DNA from 2 places in the Streptomyces sp. TAA486 genome. Region 1 is predicted to be linked to the other one. Evidence: riboswitches for the same ligand, from Rfam matches in the RefSeq annotation. Region 1 holds a riboswitch; the other holds the start of a gene.

Region 1 (4,694 bases):
GCGACGCTGGCGTTGGGCTCCGCGCTCGCACTCTTCATGTATCCGCACTCGGTCACCGCGACGCTCTCCAGCCGCAGCCGCAACGTGATCCGCCGGAACACCACGATCCTGCCCCTGTACTCGCTGATGCTGGGCCTGCTCGCACTGCTGGGCTTCATGGCGATCGCGGCGGGAATCAAGGTCAAGAACGGGCAGCTGGCGATCCCGCAGCTCTTCGAGAACATGTTCCCGTCCTGGTTCGCGGGCGTCGCCTTCGCCGCGATCGGGATCGGCGCGCTCGTACCGGCCGCCATCATGTCCATCGCGGCCGCGAACCTGTTCACCAGGAACATCTACAAGGATTTCCTCCGGCCGAACGCCACACCCGCGGAGGAGACCAAGGTCTCCAAGGTCACCTCGCTGCTGGTGAAGGTCGGCGCCCTGATCTTCGTGCTCGGCATGGACAAGACGGTGGCGATCAACTTCCAGCTGCTGGGCGGCATCTGGATCCTCCAGACGTTCCCTGCACTCGTCGGCGGCCTCTTCACCCGCTGGTTCCACCGGTGGGCGCTCCTGGCCGGCTGGGCCGTGGGCATGCTCTACGGCACGCTGACGGCGTACGGCGTCCCGTCGCCGACGCTGCCGTCGCAGAAGCACTTCGGCGGGCCCAACGACATCATCCCGGGCATCGGGGAGATGGGCTACATCGGCCTCACCGCCTTCGTGCTCAACGTGGTCGTCGCCGTTGCGCTCACCTTCGTGCTGCGGGCCGTGAAGGCGCCTGACGGCATCGACGAGACGCGCCCGTCGGACTACACGGCGGACGCCGGCGACCCGGGCGTCAAGGAGGAGCTGCCGGCGCCGACCGCCGCAGGCTGATCGCACCCCCACCACAACGGATACCGCCCGCGCCCCACTGACAGCTCGATTGTCAGTGGGGCGCGGCATGCTCGTTCCATGGACATCACCATCAGACCGGCGCGGGACGACGAGCTGGAGGACGTGGGCGAGCTGACCGCGCGTGCGTACCTCGGGGACGGCCTGCTGACGTTCGGCGCGGACGACCCGTATCTGGCCGTGCTGCGTGCGGCGCGGCGCCGCGCGCAGCATACGGAGCTGCTCGTCGCCGTCGACACCGCCACGGGCTCGATGCTCGGCGCGGTCGCCTTCGTCGGGGACGGCGGGGAGTACGCGGACCTGGCAGGCCCCGGCGAGGGCGAGTTCAGGATGCTGGCCGTGAAGCCCGAGGGGCGCGGGCGCGGGGCGGGCGAGGCCCTGGTGCGGGCGTGTGTGGACCGGGCGCGCGAACGGGAATTGATACGGCTCGTGCTGTGCAGCACCGAGGAGATGTCGGCGGCGCACCGGCTGTACGGACGACTGGGGTTCGTCCGCACACCGGAGAGGGACTGGGAGCCGTATCCGGGCCTGTTTCTGCGCGCCTTCGCCCTGGAACTGTGATCTTCCACTCCCCCGACACAACATGTGGGGGTGAGTGGCGCATCCCGCCACTAGATGTATGCTCGTACTCGCTGCCGCGCAGGGGAATCCGGTGCGAATCCGGAACTGTCCCGCAACGGTGTGCGATGTGCTGCTCCGCTCTGCCCGGATCCCTTCCGGCATGAGTTGCGATGAGCCGTCGTCGCGAGTCCGAGTGCCTGCCGGCCGTGTCGACTGACGTCCGGGTCCCGAGGGTTGGGCCGGTGGACGCCGCGAGGACCGCCGCGTTGCCGACGCGGCATGCCCTTTCTGCGCCCGCCTGTGCGCTCCCCCGGTGATCCGGTAGCTGATCCGAGCGAGGGAGAGCACATCCCGTGACCATCGCACCCGCACCCGCACCAGAAGCCACGGCGGGAGCCGCGCGTGCCCCCACGGCCGCGTCGGCGCCGCCACCGGCCGACGACGCCGCGCTGCTGCGCACCCTGACCGAGCTGACCGCCGACCTGCCGGGCACCGGGGCCGAGCGGATCGCCACGGCGGTGCTGCGCGGCCGCCGACAGGGCGCCGGCGAAGCCGAGTTGCGGGCGCTCGCCGCAGAGGAGGCCGCCGGGCTCATCGGCGAGGAGCCCGCGTACTCGCAGCTCGCGGCGCGGCTGCTCACGCTCGCGATCCGCGACGAGGCCCGTGGCCAGGGCGCGGAGTCCTTCTCGTCCTCCGTCACGACGGGGCACCGCGAGGGCCTCATCGCCGACCGCACGGCCGAGTTCGTGCGGTCGCACGCGGAGCGCCTGGACGCGTTGGTCGAGGACGCGGTCGCCGGCGGGGCGGACGACCGCTTCGGCTACTTCGGTCTCCGCACGGTGTACTCGCGCTATCTGCTGCGCCATCCCCCGAGCCGGCAGGTGATCGAGACACCGCAGCACTTCCTTCTCCGCGTCGCCTGCGGGCTGGCCGCGGACGAGTCGGCACAGTCGGCCGAGGAGGTGGCGCAGCTCTACGCCCTGACGAGTTCGCTCGCGTATCTTCCCTCCTCCCCCACGCTCTTCAACTCCGGTACGCGGCATGCGCAGATGTCGTCCTGCTACCTGCTGGACTCGCCGAAGGACGAGCTGGACTCGATCTACGAGCGCTACCAGCAGGTGGCGCGGCTCTCGAAGCACGCGGGCGGCATCGGTATGTCCTACTCCCGTATCCGTGCCCGCGGTTCGCTGATCCGCGGCACCAACGGGCACTCCGGCGGCATCGTGCCGTTCCTGCGCACGCTGGACTCGTCCGTCGCCGCCGTGAACCAGGGCGGCAGGCGCAAGGGAGCCGCGTGCGTCTATCTGGAGACGTGGCACGCGGACATCGAGGAGTTCCTGGAGCTCCGTGACAACACCGGCGAGGAAGCCCGGCGCACGCACAACCTCAACCTCGCGCACTGGGTCCCGGACGAGTTCATGCGCCGTGTGGAGGCCGACGCCGGCTGGTCGCTGTTCTCGCCCGCCGACGTTCCGCGGCTCACCGACCTGTGGGGCGAGGAGTTCGACGCCGCCTACCGCGAGGCCGAGGCCGAAGGCCTCGCCGTGCGGCAGGTGCCCGCCCGTCAGCTGTACGCGCGCATGATGCGCACCCTCGCGCAGACGGGGAACGGCTGGATGACGTTCAAGGACACCTCCAACCGCACCGCCAACCAGACCGCCCGGCCGGGCCGCATCGTGCACTCCTCGAACCTGTGCACAGAGATCCTGGAAGTCACCGACGACGGCGAGACGGCCGTCTGCAACCTGGGATCCGTCAACCTCGCGGCCCACGTGAGCGAGTCGGGCGAGATGGACTGGGAGCGGCTGGACTCCACCGTCCGCACCGCCGTGACGTTCCTCGACCGTGTCGTGGACATCAACTTCTACCCGACGGAGCAGGCCGAGCGCTCCAACTCCCGCTGGCGGCCGGTCGGGCTCGGCCTGATGGGTCTCCAGGACGTCCTCTTCCGCATGCGGCTTCCCTTCGACTCCGAGGCGGCGCGCGAGCTGTCCACGCGGATCTCCGAACGGATCATGCTCGCCGCGTACGACACCAGTGCCGACCTTGCCGAGCGGTACGGCCCGCTGCCGGCCTGGCAGGAGACCCGTACGGCGCGCGGAGTGCTGCACCCCGACCACTATCCGCAGGCCGAACAGGCCTGGCCGGAGCGCTGGTCGGCCCTGCGCGCCCGCATCTCCCGGACCGGTATGCGCAACGCCCTGCTCCTCGCCGTGGCACCGACCGCGACCATCGCCGCCATCGCCGGCGTGTACGAGTGCATCGAGCCGCAGGTCTCCAACCTCTTCAAGCGGGAAACGCTGAGCGGCGAGTTCCTGCAGGTGAATGCCTATCTGGTCGCGGAGTTGAAGCGGCTCGGGCTGTGGGACGAGCGCACCCGGGAGCAACTGCGCGAGAGCAGCGGCTCGGTGCAGGACATCCAGCGCATCCCCGAGGACGTCCGCCGGCTCTTCCGCACCGCGTGGGAACTGCCGCAGCGCTCACTGATCGACATGGCGGCCGCCCGCACCCCGTACCTCGACCAGAGCCAGTCGCTCAACCTGTTCATGGCGGCACCGACGATCGGCAAGCTCAGCTCGATGTACGCCTATGCCTGGAAGAGCGGCATCAAGACCACCTACTACCTGCGTTCGCGCCCGGCGACGCGGATCGCCCGTGCTGCGGGCGGCACCGGCACGACCCCGGCAGCAGCCCCTGCCGTCCCCGATCAGCAGGATGCGACGCCGGGGGACGACCCCGCCGCCTGCTCCCTGGAGAACCCCGAGTCCTGCGAGGCATGCCATTGACGACCAGCGCCGAGAACAACCACAGCCGCCCCGCGGGGAATCTGCTCGATCCGGGCTTCGAGCTGACGCTGCGCCCGATGCGCTACCCCGGCTTCTACGACCGCTATCGCGACGCCATCAAGAACACCTGGACCGTGGAGGAGGTCGACCTCCACTCCGACGTCTCCGACCTCGCCAAGCTCACGCCCGGCGAGCAGCACATGATCAGCCGCCTTGTCGCGTTCTTCGCCACGGGTGACTCGATCGTGGCGAACAATCTCGTGCTCTCCCTCTACAAGCACATCAACTCCCCCGAGGCGCGCTTGTATCTCTCGCGTCAGCTCTTCGAGGAGGCCGTGCACGTCCAGTTCTATCTGACGCTGCTGGACACATATCTGCCGGACGTCGACGAGCGCGCGGAGGCCTTCGCTGCCGTCGAGAACATCCCGTCCATCCGGGAGAAGGCGCAGTTCTGCTTCCGCTGGATGGCGG
Region 2 (4,694 bases), on a different contig from region 1:
GCAGACGCATTGCGCCAGTGTCGGTGACGGAACGGCCACGAGGCCAGTGCTGCGGTGCCGCCCGGGTGAACTCCCCGCCGGGGCACGTGCGTCCGCACGCCGCCGAGGTGCCGCAGTGGGGCTGTTCACTGCGCGGCGGGCCGCTGCCCGTATCCCTTGAACTTCTCCTCCACACGGGCGAGTTCGTCGTCCGGGATCAGGGAGGGCGTGCGTCCGGGCACCGAGGAGGCGGCCAGCCAGACGCGGCACATCCACTCCAGCTGGGCGGTGCGGTCGTACGCCTGGACGAGGTTCTCGCCGTACGCGACGGTGCCGTGGTTCTGCAGCAGACAGGCGTAGCGGCCGTCGAGGGCGGTGAGCATGTGTGCGGCGAGTTCGTCGCTGCCGAAGGTGGCGTACGGCGCGACGCGTACGGGGCCGCCAAGCTCGGCCGTGATGTAGTGAACGGCGGGGACTTCGGGCACGAGGGTGGAGACGGCCGTGGCGTGCACTGCGTGCGTGTGCACCACCGCCCGCGCGCCGGTGTGCCGGTAGACGGCCAGATGCATGGGGAGTTCACTCGTCGGCGACAGACTCCCGGCTGTGCGCCGCCCTTCGAGGTCCACGGCGCACAACTCGGCGTCGCCGAGGCGTTCGTAGGAGAGACCGCTAGGGGTCACGAGAACCGTGTCCCCCACTCGCACGGAGAGGTTGCCGGAGGTTCCCACGACGAGCCCCTCGGCGGTCGTGCGCCGAGCGGTGTGCACCAACTCCCGCCAGGCGCCGAGCAATTCAGCCGACTCCACGGCCTGTTCCTCCTCTGCTGCTGTTCTTCGCGTGCGCCGCCGCCAGGCCCTGCCGCAGCCGTTGAAGAGGGCGAAGACACTGGTGGGACGGGTGTGTGACGCCGCTCACAACAGACCCCGTGAGGTGACACCCCGAGGCCCGCCGCAGTTCACCTTCCGTTCACCCGTTCTCCCTACGTTCATCTGGACATCAACCATCGAGCTGATTGTGCCTGGGTGAATGGAACACATCACGCTTCTCATCGGGATCGTGATCGTCACGGCCTTGGTGTTCGACTTTACGAACGGCTTCCACGACACGGCCAACGCCATGGCCACCACCATCTCCACCGGGGCCCTCAAGCCCAAGACAGCGGTGGCGATGTCGGCGGTCCTCAACCTCGTTGGAGCGTTCCTCTCCATCGAGGTGGCCAAGACCATCTCATCAGGAATCATCGACGAAGGCTCCGGTATCCAGCCTGAAGTGATCTTCGCCGGGCTGGTCGGAGCGATCATCTGGAATCTGCTGACCTGGCTCGCCGGGCTTCCCTCCAGTTCCTCCCACGCGCTGATGGGCGGCCTCCTCGGCGCCACGGTGGCCTCCGTCGGCATCGGCGCCGTCAACGGCGGCACCGTGGTGATGAAGGTGCTCATCCCGGCGATCGCCGCTCCGCTGGTCGCGGGCCTCGCCGCGCTCTTCGCGACGCGACTGACCTACCGGGCGGCGCGCAAGGCCGACGAGCAGCAGACCGCGAAGGGCTACCGTGCGGGGCAGATCACCTCCGCCGGGCTGGTCTCCCTCGCCCACGGCACCAACGACGCGCAGAAGACCATGGGTGTCATCACCCTCGCGCTGATCACCGGCGGCGTGATCGCCCCGCAGGCGGACCCGCCGACCTGGGTGATCGTCTCGGCCGGGCTGGCCATCGCCCTCGGTACGTATCTGGGCGGCTGGCGGATCATCCGCACCATGGGCAACGGCATCACCGACATCAAGCCTCCGCAGGGATTCGCGGCGCAGACCTCCGCCGCGGTCACGATCCTCGCCTCCTCCCACATCGGCTTCTCCCTCTCCACCACGCACGTGTGCTCCGGCGCCGTCATGGGCTCGGGAGTCGGCCGCAAGGGCGGCGTCGTGCGCTGGTCGACGGCGGCCCGCATGGTGGCGGGCTGGGGCCTGACGCTTCCGGCGGCGGCGCTCGTCGCCGCGGGTGCTGCGGTGCTGGCGCGGCAGGGCGACTGGGGCGTCGGCACGGTCGCGGCGCTCGCGCTCGCCATCAGCGGCGGCATCTGGCTGCTCTCGCGCCGCCAGCCCGTCGACCACACGAATGTCAACGACGCGGCCCTGCCCGGGACTTCCGGGCCGGAACCCGCCGGGGTCGTCACGGCAGCGCTGCGTACCGTCGCGCCGCCGCCCGTGGCGTCGGCCCACAACAGGGCGGACGGCAACGGGGGGCCGGCAAGGACCCCGGAGGGCGTCGGCACGGCGAGTTCGTCTTCGCAGACCGAGACGGAGCGCGGGCGAGCGGCCTCCACTCTCGGCTAGGTGACCGGGCCGGTGCGGTCCACGGGCTCCGCACCGCACCGGCTCGGCAACCGACCAGCAGTCACAACCGGACCACACACCCGGACCACGGATCGCGATCCCGGCCCGGAAGACAGACAGGGAAACGCTATGGACATCGACTGGGCAGCGCTCGGCGAGGTATTCGGCGTGAGCCTCGTAGCCACGGTCGCCCTGGTGGGCGTGTTCACGCTCGGCATCGTGGGTGCGTCCGCCGGCAAGGCCGGCGGCTCGCACGGCGGTGGCGCGTCCGTGCTCGCACGCACCGGGTCGTACGCGTGCTTCGCGCTGTGCGCGGCCGCCGTCGCCTACGGCATCTACATCATCACCGCGCCCTGAACGACCGGGCGCCGGCGAACCGTTGACAGCGGCCGCCGATACCGGAAGGGGTACGGAGCAGCGCTCCGTACCCCTTTTCCATGCGGCGGCGGGGTTCCCCGTGTGCCTGCTCACACTCTCCCGTCGCAGGTCAAGGGCGAGTTGACGCCCCTCCTGGTACGTGGTGGACTGCCGATGCCCAACGGCGGCAGGAGAGGAAGCCGGTGCGAATCCGGCGCGGTCCCGCCACTGTCACCGGGGAGCGCACCCCCAACCGAAGGCCACGGCCCATCAGTTCGACGGGCGGGAAGGCCGGGGGACGCAGCGATCCGGGAGCCAGGAGACTCTCGCCGCCGGCACGTCGAACCAGGGCGAGGACCCTGAGTGAGGACTCCGTCATGCGTGGCTACTCAGCCTCTCCCCCGCCCGTGTCCGTTCCCGAGTCCGCGACGGCTGCCGCTGCCGCGCGGGTCCCCGCCCGCGTCCACGGCGGCTGCGGCGACAGCTTTGACGACGACTTCCGCGACGGCTTCCGTGACGACATGAACGTCCGCGTCCCCGGCAGGCACGTCCCGCACCGTGGCCGCCCGCGGCGCGGCATGCTCCTCCGAGGCACTACAACGGCACGCTGACGGTGCGGGCTCATCGCGCCTACATATGCGGCGCGGCCCTCGGTCAACTGGGCGACGCGCTGCTGGGCGACCCCCGCCGAGGGCACCCCGTGGCCGCTTTCGGCCGGGCCGCCGCCGCTGCCGAGCGCGCCCTGTGGCGGGACCACCGCGGTGCGGGCGCCCTGCACACGGCGCTGACCGTCGCCGGAGCCGTCACTGCCGTCACCACGCTCTCCCGCACCGCACGCGCTCTCGCGGGCACCGGTGGCGCCACCCTCGCCGACGCCGCAGTGACGTGGACCGTGCTGGGCGGCACCGGGCTCCGCCGGGAGGCCCTTGCCGTGGCCGCCGCTCTGGAGAGCGGCGATGTCGCGGGCGCGCGGCGGCTGTTGCCGCATCTGTGCGGCCGCGACCCTCAGGCGCTGGACGCGGACGCCATCGCGCGGGCCGTCGTGGAGTCGGTGGCGGAGAACACCTCGGACGCGGTCGTGGGCGCCCTGGTGTGGGGCGCGGCCGCCGGAGCCCCGGGCATGGCCGCCTTCCGCGCGGTCAACACCCTCGACGCGATGTTCGGTCACCGGTCGCCGCGTCACCTGCGCTTCGGCTGGGCGGCCGCCCGCCTGGACGACGCCGCGGGATGGCCGGGCGCACGCCTGACCGCCGCGCTCGCCGCGCTCGCCGGTCCGTCGCCGCGCGGGGCCTTGCGTGCCTGGCGTACCGACGCCCCCTCGCATCCCAGTCCCAACGCAGGCCCGGTGGAAGCCTCGTTCGCCGGCGCTCTGGGCGTGCGTCTGGGCGGAACCCTCAGCTACGGCGGACGCACCGAGCACCGGCCGGTCCTCAACTCCCCTGGCCGCGCTGTACGTACGGACGACATCGCGGCAGCCGTCCAACTCTCGCGGCGTGTCAGCGCCCTGGCGCTGCTGGTGACCTCGGTGGCCGGTGCGTTCGGCAGGAAGCGCCGGGCGGAAAGGGGCATCGGATGACGACGGCCGGTGAACAAGGCAGGCATGCGCGAAGGCCCGGTGCCGGCGGGCAGGGCGGCGGACTTCTCGTCGCGGGCACGACCTCCGACGCCGGCAAGAGCGTCGTCACCGCAGGCATCTGCCGCTGGCTGACGCGCAAGGGCCTGAAGGTCGCGCCCTTCAAGGCGCAGAACATGTCGCTCAATTCGTACGTGACGCTGGAGGGCGCCGAGATAGGCCGCGCGCAGGCCATGCAGGCTGCCGCCGCCAACACCGAGCCGACAGCGCTGATGAATCCCGTGCTGCTCAAACCCGGCAGCGACAGCAGCAGCCAGGTCGTGTTGCTCGGCAAGCCGGTCGGCGAGATGAGCGCGGGCGGCTACCACTCCGGCAAGCAGGAGCGGCTGCTGGGCACGGTCGCGGACTGCCTCGCCGAGCTGCGGCGCACGCACGACGCGGTGATCTGCGAAGG

What was found. Region 1 has a riboswitch for cobalamin ahead of I004_RS0102405 (ribonucleoside-diphosphate reductase subunit alpha). Riboswitches for the same ligand answer to the same signal wherever they lie in the genome.
Region 2: it holds a riboswitch for cobalamin, as region 1 does, so the genes downstream of both, I004_RS33360 (hypothetical protein) here and I004_RS0102405 (ribonucleoside-diphosphate reductase subunit alpha) in region 1, are expected to answer to the same signal.

Annotation. Positions count from the first base shown of each region.
Region 1 covers NZ_AUEV01000001.1:516,732-521,425, reverse strand. Annotated here, with positions in the region: gene mctP (monocarboxylate uptake permease MctP) at 1-858, shown strand, start outside; gene I004_RS0102410 (GNAT family N-acetyltransferase) at 937-1,437, shown strand; cobalamin riboswitch at 1,483-1,611, shown strand; gene I004_RS0102405 (ribonucleoside-diphosphate reductase subunit alpha) at 1,791-4,223, shown strand; gene I004_RS0102400 (ribonucleotide-diphosphate reductase subunit beta) at 4,214-4,694, shown strand, end outside.
Region 2 covers NZ_AUEV01000007.1:43,447-48,140, forward strand. Annotated here, with positions in the region: gene I004_RS0111025 (alpha/beta fold hydrolase) at 1-10, opposite strand, end outside; gene I004_RS0111030 (class II aldolase/adducin family protein) at 126-785, opposite strand; gene I004_RS33355 (inorganic phosphate transporter) at 1,006-2,310, shown strand; gene I004_RS0111040 (hypothetical protein) at 2,440-2,667, shown strand; cobalamin riboswitch at 2,862-2,992, shown strand; gene I004_RS33360 (hypothetical protein) at 3,045-3,278, shown strand; gene I004_RS0111045 (cobalamin biosynthesis protein) at 3,281-4,243, shown strand; gene I004_RS0111050 (cobyric acid synthase) at 4,240-4,694, shown strand, end outside.